DNA from 2 places in the Cellulomonas sp. GbtcB1 genome. Region 1 is predicted to be linked to the other one. Evidence: riboswitches for the same ligand, from Rfam matches in the RefSeq annotation. Region 1 holds a riboswitch; the other holds the start of a gene.

Region 1 (7,029 bases):
GCGCCGGGGTGCCGGCGCTCACCGCAGCAGCAGCCCGACGAGCACCAGCACCCCGGCCAGCGCCACGCCCGCGGCGAGCGGGCCGCTGAACGCCGGCGCGGGCAGCGGCTGCCGCTCACGCAGCGCGCGCTCCGCCCGCGCCCAGCCGAACCAGGCCTGCGCCGGGGCCGCGATCCCGAGGAGGATCAGCAGCACCGCCGCGGCGAGGCGCAGGTGCGGCTCGACCGGGAGGTCCAGGGCCTCCAGGGCGACGCCGCCCGCCAGCAGCGCGAGCGCCGTGCGGACCCAGGCGAGGAACGTGCGCTCGTTGGCGAGCGAGAACCGGCCGTCCGGCTCGGTGCCGCGGGCGTAGACGCGCCGGGGGAACCGGCGGTCGGCGGGGGCCGTCACGCGTCCGGGCCCGCGGGCGCCGCGGGGGCCGGCCGGGCCCCGAACACGGCCGTCCCCACCCGGACGATCGTCGCGCCCTCGGCAACCGCGGCCTCCAGGTCGCGGCTCATCCCCATGGACAGCTCGAGGGCGCCGCCGGTGCCGGCCTCGCCGCTGCCCGCGACCTTGTCCCGCAGGTCGCGCAGCGCGGCGTACCCGGCGCGCACGGCCCGCTCGTCGGGGGTGTTCGCGCCGACGGTCATGAACCCGCGCAGCCGCAGCCGGTCGTGCCCGGCGACGGCCCGGACGACGTCGAGCGCGTCCTGCGGCGCGGCGCCGTGCTTGGTCGGCTCGCCCGAGACGTTGACCTGCACCAGCACGTCCAGCGTCCGGTCGTCGTCGGCGCACCGGCGCGCGAGCCGGTCGGCCAGGGCCGTCGAGTCGACGCTCTGCACGCAGGTGGCCCAGCGCAGGGCGGCGTTCACCTTGTTGGACTGCAGCGGGCCGATGAGGTGCAGCTCGGGTGCGAGGTCGGCGAGGTCCGGCCCCTTGGCGACGAGCTCCTGGACCCGGTTCTCGCCCAGCAGCGCCCGGCGGGCCGCGCCCGCGGTGGTGGCGGCGCCGGCGGTGTCGGCGAGTACGGCCGCGCGCACCGTCGCGGCATCCTGGGTCTTGGTGGCGAGCAGCAGCCGGACCGAGCCGGCCGGGCGGCCCGCGGCGGACTCGGCGGCCGCGATCCGGGACCGGACGCGCGCCAGCCGCTCCGCCAGCTCGGTCGCCCCGGTCGTCATGTGCCCGACCCTAACCGCTCGCGCGCCGGCGACCGGCGGGCGGCCGGCGGTCAGGCCGGGTCCGGCGCCGGCGCGTCCGCCCCCGCCGCGTACCGCCGCGCGAGCTCCCGCGCCGCGTCCCGCAGCTCCGGCGGCCCGACGACGCGCAGGGGCACGTCGAACATCCCCAGCCACGCCGCCAGCCCGACCCAGGACCACGACCCGGCGACGACCCGGCACCGCTCGGCGTCGAGCGGCTCGACCACGTCCGCCGGCCCCGCCCAGCGCGCCACCAGCGACGCCGGCGCGTCGAGCACCGCCTCGCCGCGGCACGGCTGGGTCACCCCGGCGAACTGCTGCTGCAGGTACGCCGCCACGTCCGCGGCGGGCAGGTCCCGGCGCTCGAACCGCGGCCCGGTCGGGGTGCGCGGGTGCAGCCGGTCGACCCGGAACGTCCGCCAGTCGCGGCGGTCCAGGTCCCAGGCGACGAGGTACCAGCGGCGGCCGCGGGTGGCCAGGTGGTGCGGCTCGACCCGGCGCGGCGGTCCGTCGGGGGCGTCGCGGGTCCCGCTCCCGTCGGCCGCGGGTGCCGCGTAGTCGAACCGCAGCACCTCCCGCGCCCGGATCGCGGCCCCCACCGCCATCAGCCGCTCGGTGTCCACGTGCTCCTCGGCGGGGTCGGGCGGCCGGCGCACGGCGGTGAGGTCGAGCCCCTCGACCCGGGTCCGCAGCCGCGCGGGCAGCACCTGGCGCAGGGTCGCGAGCGCGCGGGCCGCGGCCTCGTCGAGCCCGTCGACGCCCGTGGTCGCGGTCTGCAGGGCCACGGTGAGGGCGACCACCTGCTCGTCGTCGAGCATCAGCGGCGGCATCGCCGTCCCGGCCGCGAGCCGGTACCCGCCGTCGGGGCCCTTGGTGGCGTGCACCGGGTAGCCGAGGGCGCGGAGCCGGTCGACGTCCCGGCGGACCGTCCGCGGGCTGACGCCGAGGCGGCCCGCGAGCACGTCGCCGGGCCAGTCGCGCCGGGTCTGCAGCAGGGAGAGCAGGGCGAGCAGCCGCGACGACGGCGTCGCGGGGGCGTCGGCCAGGTCGGGGATCGCGGTCATGGGGCCAGTCTGCTCCGGGTAGCGGACAGGACCTGACCGCTACCTCCGCCACGGTGGTGCCATGACCAGCAGAGGGGAACCCGCCATGATCCGCACCAGGGGACTGACCAAGGACTTCGCCGGGGGCAAGGGGCCGACCGTGCACGCTGTGCGCGGCCTGGACCTCGACATCGCGCCGGGGGAGCTCGTCGCCGTGCTGGGCCCGAACGGGGCCGGCAAGACCACGACCATCCGGATGCTCACCACGCTGATCGCACCGACCTCGGGCACCGCCGAGGTCGCGGGGGCAGACGTCGCACGCGAGCCCGGCAACGTGCGCCGCCGGATCGGCTACGTCGGCCAGGGCAACGGCGCGGGCCACGCGCAGCGCGCCGCCGACGAGCTCGTCGTGCAGGGCACCATCTACGGGCTCGACCGCCGGGACGCGCGCCGCCGGGCCGCCGAGCTCATGGACCAGCTCGACCTGGAGCCGCTCGCCCGCCGCAAGGTGTCCGACCTGTCCGGCGGGCAGCGCCGCCGGCTCGACGTCGCGCTCGGGCTCGTGCACGCCCCGCGGCTGCTGTTCCTGGACGAGCCGTCCACCGGGCTCGACCCGCACAACCGCGCCAACCTGTGGGAGCACATCCTCCGGCTGCGGGAGCGGCACGCGATGACCGTGGTGCTCACCACGCACTACCTCGACGAGGCCGACCAGATGGCCGAGCGGGTCGTCGTCGTGGACGAGGGCCGGGTGATCGCGGACGACACCGCCGCGGCGCTCAAGCACACGCTCGCGGGGGACCGGCTGGTGCTGGCGGCCGCCGACCCCGCGGACGCGCCGGCGCTCGCGGAGGTCGCCGCCCGGGCGCCCGGGGCGCGCGACGTCGAGGTGGACGGGACCGAGGTGCGCGCCCGCGTCGCCGACGCCCCCACCGCCCTGCCCGCCGTGCTCGCCGCCGCCGGCGCGCGCGGGCTCGCCGTCGCCCGGGCCGAGGGCCACCAGCCCACGCTCGACGACGTCTTCCTGACCCTCACCGGCCGCAGCCTCCGCGAGGAGGGGGCCGCGCGCTCGACCGACCCCGTGGAGGTGGCGGCATGACCGCGACGACCGCTCCGACCCTCCCCGCCGAGACCCTGCCCGCCCGCGAGGCGACCCGGTCCTGGTGGGGCGACGCCTGGCTCGTGATGACCCGCGAGCTGCTGCCGACCGTGCGCGACCCGTTCTCCGTCGTGTTCGGGCTGATCCAGCCCGTCGTGTTCCTCGGCCTGTTCGGGCCGCTGCTGGCCGGGTCCGTCGGCGACGGGCTGCCCGGCGGGGACGTCTGGGCCTGGTTCGTGCCCGGGATCCTCGTGATGACGACGCTGTTCGGCACGTCGACCACCGGGGCGAACCTGCTGTTCGAGATGCAGACCGGCGCCCACGAGCGGCTGCTCGTCACCCCGCTGGCCCGGTCGGCGCAGCTGGTCGGCCGGTCGTGGAAGGAGATGGTGCCGATCGTCGCGCAGTCGGTCGTCGTCGTGGCGGTGATGCTGCCGTTCGGGTTCTCGTTCAGCCCGGCCGGGGCGCTGATGGGGCTGGTGCTGCTCGCGGTGTTCGGCGTCGGGATCGGGTCGCTGTCCTACGCGCTCGCGATCGCGGTCCGGAAGCAGGACTGGATGTTCTGGGCCGTGCAGCAGACCCTGCTGTTCCCGCTGCTCATCCTGTCCGGGATGCTGCTGCCGCTGGAGACCGGGCCGCGGTGGATGCAGGTCGCGGCGGACGTGAACCCGCTCCGGTACGTCGTGGACGCCGAGCGCGCGCTGTTCGCCGGGGACCTGGCGTCCTCGACGGTCGCGTGGGGCGCGGTGGCGGCGGTGCTGACCGCGGCGCTCGGGCTGCTCGTGGGGGTGCGGACGCTGGCGCGGAGCGCGCGGTAGCGGCGGCCCGGTGGCGGACGCGCGGGCGGTCAGCCGCGCGCGATGTCCGCCACCGTGGCGGAGGTGAGCCGGATCAGGTCGTCCGGGGCCAGCTCGACGTCGAGGCCCCGGCGGCCGCCGGACACGAACACCGTGTCGAACAGCTGGACGGTCTCGTCGACGACGGTCGGGTGCGCGGTCTTCTGCCCGAGCGGGGAGATGCCGCCGACCACGTACCCGGTGGCGCGCTCCGCGGCGGCGGGGTCGGCCATCACGGCCTTCTTGCCGCCGACCGCGTGGGCCAGCGTCTTGAGGTCGAGCTTCCCGGCGACGGGCACCACCGCGACGGTGAGCGTCCCGTCCACCGACGCCATCAGGGTCTTGTAGACCTGCTCGGGGTCGATGCCGAGCACCTCGGCGGCCTCCAGGCCGTAGCCGACCGTGCTGCGGGGGTCGTGGTCGTACGCGTGCGCGGTGTGCGGGACCCCGGCGGCGGCCAGCGCGACCAGCGCGGGCGTCCCGGACGGCGCGTTCTTGGACCGGCTCACGGGGTCAGCCTAGGACGCCGCCCGGGCGTCCCGGGGCTGCTAGCGTGCGGGTGAGCACGGGAGTCCGGTGAGCCGGGCTGAGAGGGAGTACTCGAACTCCGACCGTAGAACCTGATCTGGATCATGCCAGCGCAGGGAGCGACATCTCGCAGGATGCCGGGCACCCGTCCGCCGTCCTCCCGTGCTGATCCGACCAGCACAGGAGGACGCATGATCCCGACACCGCCGTCGACGCCCGTCCGGCCCGCGGAGGCCGCCGACCTGGTGGCCGACCCGCTCCGGTTCGGGGTCGGTGCCCGCGTCACCGTCGCGGTGATGTCCGACCGGTACGCCGAGACGATCCTCGGCGTGCTCGGCTCCGTGGCCACGGACGGCCTGGTCGTGCAGACCGGCGACGTGAGCACCTACCTCGGCGGCACCGAGGCGGACCTGCTCCGGTACCTGACGGACCTCGTCGACGCGGTGGCCGCCACCGGCGAGCACGCGGCGGTGACGCTGCACCTGTCCCGCGGCTGCCCCGGCGAGGTGCGGTGCGCGCTGCCCGGGGGCGCGGGTCCGCGCGCGGTCGCGCTCCCGCCGGGCCGGCGCACCGGCCGGTCCGGTGCGGCCGAGTGGGCGCTCTACCCGCTCGCCGACGACGTCCGGGCCGGCGTCGAGCCCGACCACATGCGCGACATCGAGGCGGCGATCGCCCTGGCGCGGGACAACGGGACCTTCCGCGGCTCGGAGCACTTCGTCACGCGGCTGGAGGGCGACGTGGGCGCGCTCGTGGAGACCGTCGTCGGCGCGTGGGCGCGGGTCGGCCGCAGCGTCCAGCACGTCACCAGCCACGTCACCTTCTCGCTCAACAGTCCGACCCGGTCCCGTGGCTGAGCCCGTCCCGGGCGGGCGGCGGCGCGAGCCGCTCGCGCTGAAGGACATCGTGCTCATGGTCGTCCTCGGCGTGGTGTTCGGGTTCCTCTACTGGGCGCTCGTCCAGGCCTGGAACGGCCTGGCGGTGCTGATGGGACCCGCGGGCGACCTCGCGCAGCACGTGCTGCTCGGCGGCTGGCTGCTGGTGGCGCCGATCGCGATCGCGATCGTCCGGCGGCCCGGCGTCGGGGTGCTCGCCGAGGTGCTGGCCTCCGTGGTCGAGGTGGTGTTCCTCGGGTCGCCGGTCGGGCCGCTGCTGGTCGTCGCCGCGCTGCTCCAGGGCCTCGGCAGCGAGATCCCGTTCGCGCTCGGGCGGTACCGGCGGTTCGGCTGGGCCCGGTTCGCGGTCTCGGGGCTGCTCGGCGCGACGCTGGTGTTCGGGTGGTCGGCGTTCCGGTTCGGCTGGTACGGGCAGGACGTGCTCGTCCTGCGGCTCGTGCTGCAGGCCGCGTCGGGCGTCGTCCTCGGCGGGCTGCTGGCCAAGGTGATCGTGGACGCCCTGGGCCGCACCGGGGTGCTGGACGGGTTCGCGATCGGTCGCGCGGCGGCCGCCGCGCGCGAGCCCGTGGCGCGGCGTGGCTGAGCCGGCGGCAGGCCGGGGGAGCGGTCCGGCGACTGATCCCCCGGCCGGTCCGGGTGCCGTGCTCGACGTCGCCGGGCTCGAGGCGGTGCTGGACGGCGGCGCGGGCGTGGGCCCCGTCGACCTGCGGCTGGCGCCGGGGGAGCAGGTGCTCGTGCTCGGCCCGTCCGGCGCCGGGAAGTCGACTCTGCTGCGGTGCCTGCACGGCGCCGTCCCGCACGCGGTGCCCGCCCGGGTCTCGGGGCGGGTCGCGGTCGCGGGCCGCCCCGCCGCGGAGCACGGCGTCGCGGCGCTCGCGGACGTCGTCGGGGTGCTCGCGCAGGACCCCGAGACCGGGGTCTGCCTGGCGGACGTGGCGGACGAGGTCGCCTTCCCCCTGGAGAACCTCGGGACGCCGCTCGCGGCGATCGGGCCGGCGGTGGCGGCGGCGCTCGGTGCCGCGGGCGCCGCGCACCTGGCGGGCCGGCGCACCGACGCGCTCTCCGGCGGCGAGCTGCAGCGGGTCGCGCTCGCCGCCGCGGTGGTGACCCGGCCCCGGCTCCTGCTGCTCGACGAGCCGACGTCCATGCTGGACGCCGACGGCGTCGCGGCGGTGCGGGCGGCGCTGGACGCGGCCCGGGCGTCGACCGGCGCGGCGTGCGTGCTGGTCGAGCACCGGCTGGACGCGCTCGCCGGGGACGCGGGCGTCGCCGGGCTGCCGGGCCGGTGGGTGGTGCTGTCCGCCGACGGCCGGGTCACCCACGACGGCCCCGCGGCCGAGGTGGCCCGGGACGCGGGGCGCGAGCTGCTCGCGCGCGGGTGCTGGCTGCCCGAGGACGTGGAGCTCGCGGTGGCGCTCGGCGGGGCGGTGGGGGAGTCGGGGGCGTTCTACC
Region 2 (7,029 bases), on a different contig from region 1:
CACGTTGCCCGCGACGTCCCGGTGCGGGAACAGCTGGCCGTCCTGGAACACCAGCCCGAACCCGCGCCGGTGCACCGGCACCGCGGCCAGGTCGACGCCGTCCCAGGCCACGGCTCCGGCGGTCGGCGGCTCCAGGCCGGCGACGGCCCGCAGCAGCGACGACTTGCCGCAGCCCGACGGGCCGAGCAGCGCGAGCACCTCGCCGACGGGGACGTCGAGCGCGACCCCGTCGACGGCCGTCACCGCCGGGGCGCCCCGGCCCGCGCCGGGGTAGCGCACCACCAGGTCGCGCACGGCCAGCCCGCGACCCGCCGCACCCGCACCGGACCCCGTCCCCGTCACAGCTCTCCTCCCGCCGGCCCGCGGAACCGCTCCGCGAGCGCCATCACCCCGGCCGTCAGCACCGCGAGCACCACGCTCGCCGCGAGGGCCATCCCGTAGTTGTCCGCACCCGGCTGCCCGATGAGCCGGAAGATCACCACCGGCAGCGTCGGCAGGTCGGGCCGGGCGAGGAACGACGTCGCGCCGAACTCCCCCAGCGACACCGCGAACGCGAACCCGACGGCCAGCCCGATCGACCGGGCGGCGAGCGCGCCGTCGACCCCCAGCAGGACGCGGCCCGGCCCCGCGCCGAGCGTGCCCGCGGCCTCGCGCAGCCGCGGGTCGATCGCCCGGAGCACCGGCAGCACGGTCCGCACCACGAGCGGGACGGCCACCACGGCCTGCACGACCGGCACCAGGATGCCGCTGCTCCGCAGGTCCGTCTGGATGCCGAACGGGTGCCCGAGCGTGAGCAGCGCACCGAACCCGACGGTCACCGCGGACACCCCGAGCGGCAGCATGAACGTCCCGTCCAGCACGCCGACCGCGCGGCGCGCCGCCCGGGCCCGGGGCCGCCGCGACACCACGAGCGCGAGAAGGCAGCCGACCAGCAGGGCCAGCAGCGTCGCGTCGACGGCGATCCGCAGCGAGTTGCCCAGCGCCTCCCACACGGTCACGGTCAGCGCGTTCCGGCCGCCGGTGGTGCCGAGCGCCCGGTAGTGGTCCAGCCCCCACCCGTCGCCCGTGCGCAGCGACCCGAGCAGCAGCGCGCCGAGCGGCAGCGCCAGCAGCACCAGGACGACCCCGGTCACGGCCGCGGGCACCGCGTGCGGGCGGTTCGGCCCCGCGCCGGACGACCCCGGCGCCACCAGGGACAGCGCCCGCTCGCGCCGCGCCCGCGCCCGCCCGGCGACCGCCAGCGCCGCGACCACCACGACCACCTGCACCACCGACAGCACCGCGGCGGCCCGCAGGTCGAGGAACTGCGTGGTCTGGATCCAGATCTCGGTCTCGACGGTGCCGTACCGCATCCCGCCGAGCACCAGCACCGTGCCGAACGCGGTCGCGCAGAACAGGAAGACCAACGACGCCGCCGAGACGATCGCGGGCGTCAGCGCCGGCAGGGTCACCGTCCAGAACGCCCGCGCCGGCGACGCCCCGAGCGACCGTGCGGCCTGCTCGGGGCGCGGGTCGAGCCGCTGCCAGAGCCCGCCGACCGTCCGCACCACGACGGCGTAGTTGAAGAACACCAGCGCCGCGACGATCGCGGCGAACGTGCCGTCGAGGTGCAGGAAGCCCAGCAGGCCGTTCTCCCGGAGCAGCGCGCGGAACGCGACGCCGACCACCACGGTCGGCAGCACGAACGGCACCGTCACGAACGCCCGCAGCGCGCCAACCCCGCGGAACCGGCACCGGTACAGCACGTACGCGCCGGGGACGCCGAGCAGCACGGACAGCACCGTGCCGATCGCGCCCTGGGCCAGCGTCAGCCCGACGATCCGCCAGGTGCGCGGCCGGGAGAACACGTCCGCGAACCCGGAGAGGTCCAGCGCGCCGTCGGGCAGGAACCCCCGGCCGACCAGCGACAGCACGGGCCAGGCGAAGAACGTGCCGAGGAAGACGAGCGGCACGGCGGCGGCGAGCGCCCACGCCCCGGCACGGCCGAGCGCCCAGCCCCGGGACGGCGCGCGGAGCGGCGGGCGCCCCGCCACGGCGCCGGCCGGCCCCGGGCGCGCGGGCACCCCCGGCCGGCCCGTGCCGGTCGGGGGCGTCCGCGTCGCCGTGCTCATCGGGTCAGCCGCGTCTCAACCGACGACCAGGTCGGTCCACTCGCGGACCCAGGTGTCGCGGTTCTCCGCGACGTCGTCGAGCGGCACCTCGTACGGCGCGTCCGACAGCGGCGCCCACTGCGCCCACGCCTCCGGCAGGTCGACGGCCGTGCTCACCGGGTACATGTACATGGACCCGGGGATGTCGGCCTGGACCGCGTCGGACAGCAGCCAGTCGACCAGCTGCTGCGCGCCCTCGGGGTTCTGCGCGCCGGCCAGCACGCCCGCGTACTCGACCTGGCGGAAGCAGGTGTCGAGCAGCGCGCCGGTGGTCGGCTCGCCGCCGCCCTCCGGGATCGTCTCGGGCGGGCTCGACGCGTAGGAGAGCGCGATGGGCCGCGGGCCGCCGCCCCCGCCGCCGGAGAAGTCCGTGTAGTAGGCGTCGGACCAGCCTTCGGCGACCTTCAGCCCGTTGGCCGTCAGGTCCGTCCAGTACTGCTGCCAGCCGTCCTCGCCGAACGCGCCGACGGTCGCCAGCAGGAAGGCCAGGCCCGGGCTGCTGGTCGCCGCGTTGGTGACGACCGTCAGGTCCTTGTACTGCGGGTCCGTGAGGTCCTCCAGCGACGTCGGCTCCGCGATCCCCCGCTCGGTGAACCAGGCGTGGTCGACGTTCAGGCAGACGTCGCCCATGTCGACGGCGGTGAGCGAGTGCGAGGCGTCGGGCGCGTACTGCTCGGCGTCGGCCGCCGCGGGCGCCTGCGACTCGTACGGCTCCAGCACGCCCTCGTCGATCGCCCGCGACGCGAAGGTGTTGTCGATGCCGTAGACCACGTCGCCGAGCGGGGCGTCCTTGGTCAGGATCAGCTGGTTGACCAGCGCCCCGCCGTCGCCGGGCGCGACCTGCTTCACGGTCAGCCCGGTCTCGGCCTCGAACTGCTCCAGCAGGCCGTCGCTCACGTGGAACGAGTCGTGCGTGACCAGCGTGACGGTGCCGCCCGACCCGTCGGTCCCGGAGCCGGACGCCGCCTCGGAGCCCGAGCCCGACCCCGTGACGGAGCAGGCCGTCAGCGCCAGGACGCCGGCGGCGGCGGCCAGGCCGGCCGTGGTGGTCCGCCGGGGTGCCCGGCGGCGTGCGCGCGTGCGCGCCATGGTGGTTCCTCCTCGATGTGCACCGAGGGGGCCGCACCGCGTCGCCGCGCCCCGGGGAGCACGACGGCACGGGGCGACTGAGATCCCGACTCCCTACGCCGGTGCTAACCGGATCAGGTGCGAGGGTCTGCGGATTCCGTCCGCACTCTCAGCGTCGGTCGGGCCGCGGTGTCACGCACGGCCCGGGACGCTCCCCTGTCGTTCGGGGCCGACCCTACACCGGCACGGCGCGCCCCCGGCCCGGCACCTGCTGACCTGCGGCGCGGCACCGGCGGCGCTAGCGTGGGGCGGAGCACAGCCGTCCCGACGCAGGAGGTCCCGTGGCCGACGAAGAGACCCAGTCCACGTTCGCGAAGATCACCGGTCTGGTGGTCGCGGGCGCCGTCGCCTGGATCGCCGGCAAGGCGGTGGACGCGGCGTGGAAGGCGGCGTCCGGGCACAAGCCGCCGAAGCCCGAGGACGACGACGACCCGCGCATCGCCGAGGTCGTCGCGGCCGCCGCCATCACCGCTGCCGCCGTCACGGTGGCGCGGGTGTTCGCGACCCGCGGCACGAAGAAGTTCGTCGAGCGCGTCGACAAGAACCGCCGCCTTCCGAAGGCCTGACCGCCCGCCCGTCGACGGCCGGAGGTCCCGCCCGCGGGGCCCCGGCGCGGCCTAGCCTGAGCACCCCGTCCACCGACGAAGGTGCAGGTCAGCCGTGCCTCAGACTCCCGCGCAGCCCTCCTCCCGGCCCGCCGTCGGCGTCGGCCGCTCCGTGCACACCGTCGACGACGTCCTGGCCCTGATGGACCTGCTGTTCGCCGAGCGCGCCGACCGGTGGACGGACTGGGGCGGCGCCGACTTCTGGGACCGGTTCTACGCCGACCGCGACCGCCCCGTGCCGTTCTTCCGCTGGGCGCCGGACGAGAGCCTCGTCGCCTGGGCCGCCGACGGCCGGCTGCCGCTGGGACCCGGCACGCGCGTGCTCGAGCTCGGCTGCGGCCCCGGCCGGAACGCCGTCTGGCTCGCGCAGCAGGGCTGCGCCGTCGACGCGCTGGACCTGTCGGCGACGGCGGTCGCGTGGGGCCGGGAGCGCGCCGCCGAGGCCGGGGTGGACGTCGGGTTCGAGCGCGCGGACATCTTCGCCTGGCAGCCGCCCGCCGAGCCCTACGACCTCGTCTACGACTCCGGCTGCTTCCACCACCTGCCGCCGCACCGCCGGGTGTCGTACCGCGCGCTGCTGGAGCGCACGGTCCGCCCCGGGGGCCGGTTCGGGATCGCGTGCTTCGCGGCGGGCGACGACGGCCACGACGAGCGCGGCGGCACCGGGGCCGACGACGTCGACCTGTACCGGGAGGGCGGCCTGGGCGGCGGGCTGGCCTACGCCGCCGACGACCTGCGCCGCGCGTTCGGCTGGCTCGACGAGGTCGAGCTGCGCCGGATGCGCCCGGCCGTCGACGCGGGCGACGCGTTCGGCGCGGACTTCCTCTGGGCGGGCCTGTTCCGCCGCTGACGCGCTGCCGTCAGCCCCGGTCGCCCGAGCCCGGCGCGTCCTCGGGCGGCGTGCCGCGCTGCGTGGCCTGGTCCTGCGCCTCGGTGAGCTCGTCGACGACGAGCAGGTCCCGGCGCACCTTGCCGGTGCGGTAGCCCGCGCGGCCGACGAGGTGCGCCGCCACCGGCGCGGTCAGCATCTGGAAGAGGGCCACCAGCACCAGCGCCCACACCGCCCCGCCGGAGCGCAGCCGGAGCGACAGCCCGATCAGCACCAGGATCAGCCCGAGGACCTGCGGCTTCGTCCCCGCGTGCATCCGGGAGAGCAGGTCGGGGAACCGCAGGACGCCCACGCCGGCGGCGAGCGCGAGCAGCGCCCCGCCGATCAGGCAGATCGAGGCCACGACGTCGGCGACCACGTCCCAGTCCCAGCTCATCGGTCGCTCCCCTCGTCGCGCGTGCCGCGGGCGGCGGCGTCCTCGTCCGCGGCGGTGTCCTCCGCCGCCAGGTCGCCGCCGTCGGTCCCGTCGCCGTGCTCGCCCGGCCCGTGCTCGTCCACGTGCGGCTCGTCGCCGTGCTCGCGCCGGTCCTCCTCGGCCACGACCTCGGCGCGGTGGGCCTCGTCGCCGTGCGCGGCGTGCTCGGCGCGGACCTCCTCCGGGTCCGACGCGGGACGCGGCGCGTCGGTCGCGGCCCCCTCGGCCTCCCGGGCCCGGCGCGCGCGGCGGGCCTCCTCGGCCTCCTCCTCGGCGCGGATCCGCTCGGCCTCCTCGGCGGCGATCTCCTCCCGGGTGCGCACCCGGCCCTCGCCCGCGGGCTCGACGGAGGCGAACCGCGCGATGGTGGTCGAGCCGACGAAGCCGACCAGGGACAGCACCACGAGGATCGGCACCACGTCGGTGCGGCGCTCGGCCGCGGCGTAGAGCGCCACGGCCGCGACCACGACGGTCACGATGATGTCGAGCGCCACCGTCCGGTCGAGCATCGACGGGCCGCGCTCGGCGCGGATGAGGGCGAGCACGCCGGCGGCGGTCAGCAGCACGGCGCAGATCAGCAGGACCGCGGTCACGCGCGCACCTCCTGGCGTCGGGACGACCGGCCGCCGGGCGTCAGGCCCGCCTCGCGGAGCTCGTCGTCGGAGGCGAACGCACGCAGCACCCGCTCCTCCTGGTCGAGCACCGTCTGCCGGGCACGCTCGACGCCGCCGGACTGCTCGACGTCGAGGACGTGCAGGTAGAGCATGCCGGTGAGCCGGTGCGCCTCGACGACCAGCGAGCCGGGCACGAGCGAGCACAGCTCGGCGGTCATCGTGAGGTACAGGTCGGAGTGGTTGCGCAGCTGGACGCCGATCACGGCGCCGCGGGGGGTGTGCCGCGGGCGCAGGGCGACCCAGGACACCTCGACCGACGCGTGCAGCAGGTCCCAGGCGAACCGCCCGATCAGCACCAGCAGCGGCCAGGGGCGCACGGTGCCGTGGAAGTCGATCGGCGTCATCCGCAGCAGCCCGGTCACCGCGACGGCGATCACGGCGCCGGCCATGACGTTCCCGACGGACAGGTCGCCCCAGAGCAGGACCCAGACGACGACCAGCCAGACCATCGTCGGCCACTGGGCCGCGAGCTTCTTGCGGCGCGGGTGCAGGCTCACGCGTCGTCACCCCCGTGCGCCACGTCGACGGACTCCCCGGAGCCGCGGCCGCCCTCGGGCAGCACCGACTGGATGTACACGGACCGGTCGGCCAGCGCCCCGGCGGCGCGCTCGGCGTAGCCGTACAGCGGGCCGGCCCCGACGGTCAGCGCGAGGCCGAGCACGACGAGCGCGGCGGCGGAGCCGACCATGCCCTTCGGCAGCGTGGCGTCGGGCAGCGGCTCCGGCGGGGTCTGCCAGAAGGCCTTGTTCCACGCCTTGATCAGGGCGTAGAGCGTGAGCAGCGAGGTGGCGACACCGCCGACCACCAGGGTCAGCGCGAGCCACGAGCCGTCGGCGACGCCGGCCTGCAGCAGCCCGACCTTGCCGAGGAACCCGGACAGCGGCGGGATGCCGCCGAGGTTCATCGCCGGGATGAAGAACAGGATGGCGAGCACCGGGGCGAGCTTGGCCAGGCCGCCGAGCGAGTCGAGCGACGTGGACCCGCCTCGCCGTTCGATCAGCCCCGCGACCAGGAACAGCCCGGTCTGCACGATGATGTGGTGCGCGACGTAGTAGATCGACGCGGACCAGCCGGCCTCCGAGGCGAGCGCGATGCCGAACAGCATGTAGCCGATGTGGCTGACCAGCGTGAACGACAGCAGTCGCTTGAGGTCGTCCTGCGCCACCGC

The links. Region 1 has a riboswitch for thiamine pyrophosphate ahead of KVT14_RS00320 (Ykof family thiamine-binding protein). Riboswitches for the same ligand answer to the same signal wherever they lie in the genome.
Region 2: another riboswitch for thiamine pyrophosphate. It lies ahead of KVT14_RS12030 (thiamine ABC transporter substrate binding subunit); the one in region 1 lies ahead of KVT14_RS00320 (Ykof family thiamine-binding protein).

What each region holds. Positions count from the first base shown of each region.
Region 1 covers NZ_JAGXJG010000001.1:61,566-68,594, reverse strand. The annotation lists gene KVT14_RS00355 (DUF202 domain-containing protein) at 1-22, opposite strand, end outside; gene KVT14_RS00350 (DUF202 domain-containing protein) at 19-390, opposite strand; gene KVT14_RS00345 (YggS family pyridoxal phosphate-dependent enzyme) at 387-1,160, opposite strand; gene KVT14_RS00340 (YafY family protein) at 1,211-2,242, opposite strand; gene KVT14_RS00335 (ABC transporter ATP-binding protein) at 2,328-3,320, shown strand; gene KVT14_RS00330 (ABC transporter permease) at 3,317-4,138, shown strand; gene ybaK (Cys-tRNA(Pro) deacylase) at 4,168-4,665, opposite strand; TPP riboswitch at 4,712-4,820, shown strand; gene KVT14_RS00320 (Ykof family thiamine-binding protein) at 4,876-5,538, shown strand; gene KVT14_RS00315 (ECF transporter S component) at 5,531-6,160, shown strand; gene KVT14_RS00310 (ABC transporter ATP-binding protein) at 6,219-7,029, shown strand, end outside.
Region 2 covers NZ_JAGXJG010000030.1:17,828-24,856, forward strand. The annotation lists gene KVT14_RS12020 (ABC transporter ATP-binding protein) at 1-342, opposite strand, end outside; gene KVT14_RS12025 (iron ABC transporter permease) at 339-2,111, opposite strand; gene KVT14_RS12030 (thiamine ABC transporter substrate binding subunit) at 2,127-3,239, opposite strand; TPP riboswitch at 3,313-3,446, opposite strand; gene KVT14_RS12035 (DUF4235 domain-containing protein) at 3,560-3,844, shown strand; gene KVT14_RS12040 (class I SAM-dependent methyltransferase) at 3,939-4,733, shown strand; gene mnhG (monovalent cation/H(+) antiporter subunit G) at 4,744-5,148, opposite strand; gene KVT14_RS22435 (monovalent cation/H+ antiporter complex subunit F) at 5,145-5,780, opposite strand; gene KVT14_RS12055 (Na+/H+ antiporter subunit E) at 5,777-6,358, opposite strand; gene KVT14_RS12060 (Na+/H+ antiporter subunit D) at 6,355-7,029, opposite strand, start outside.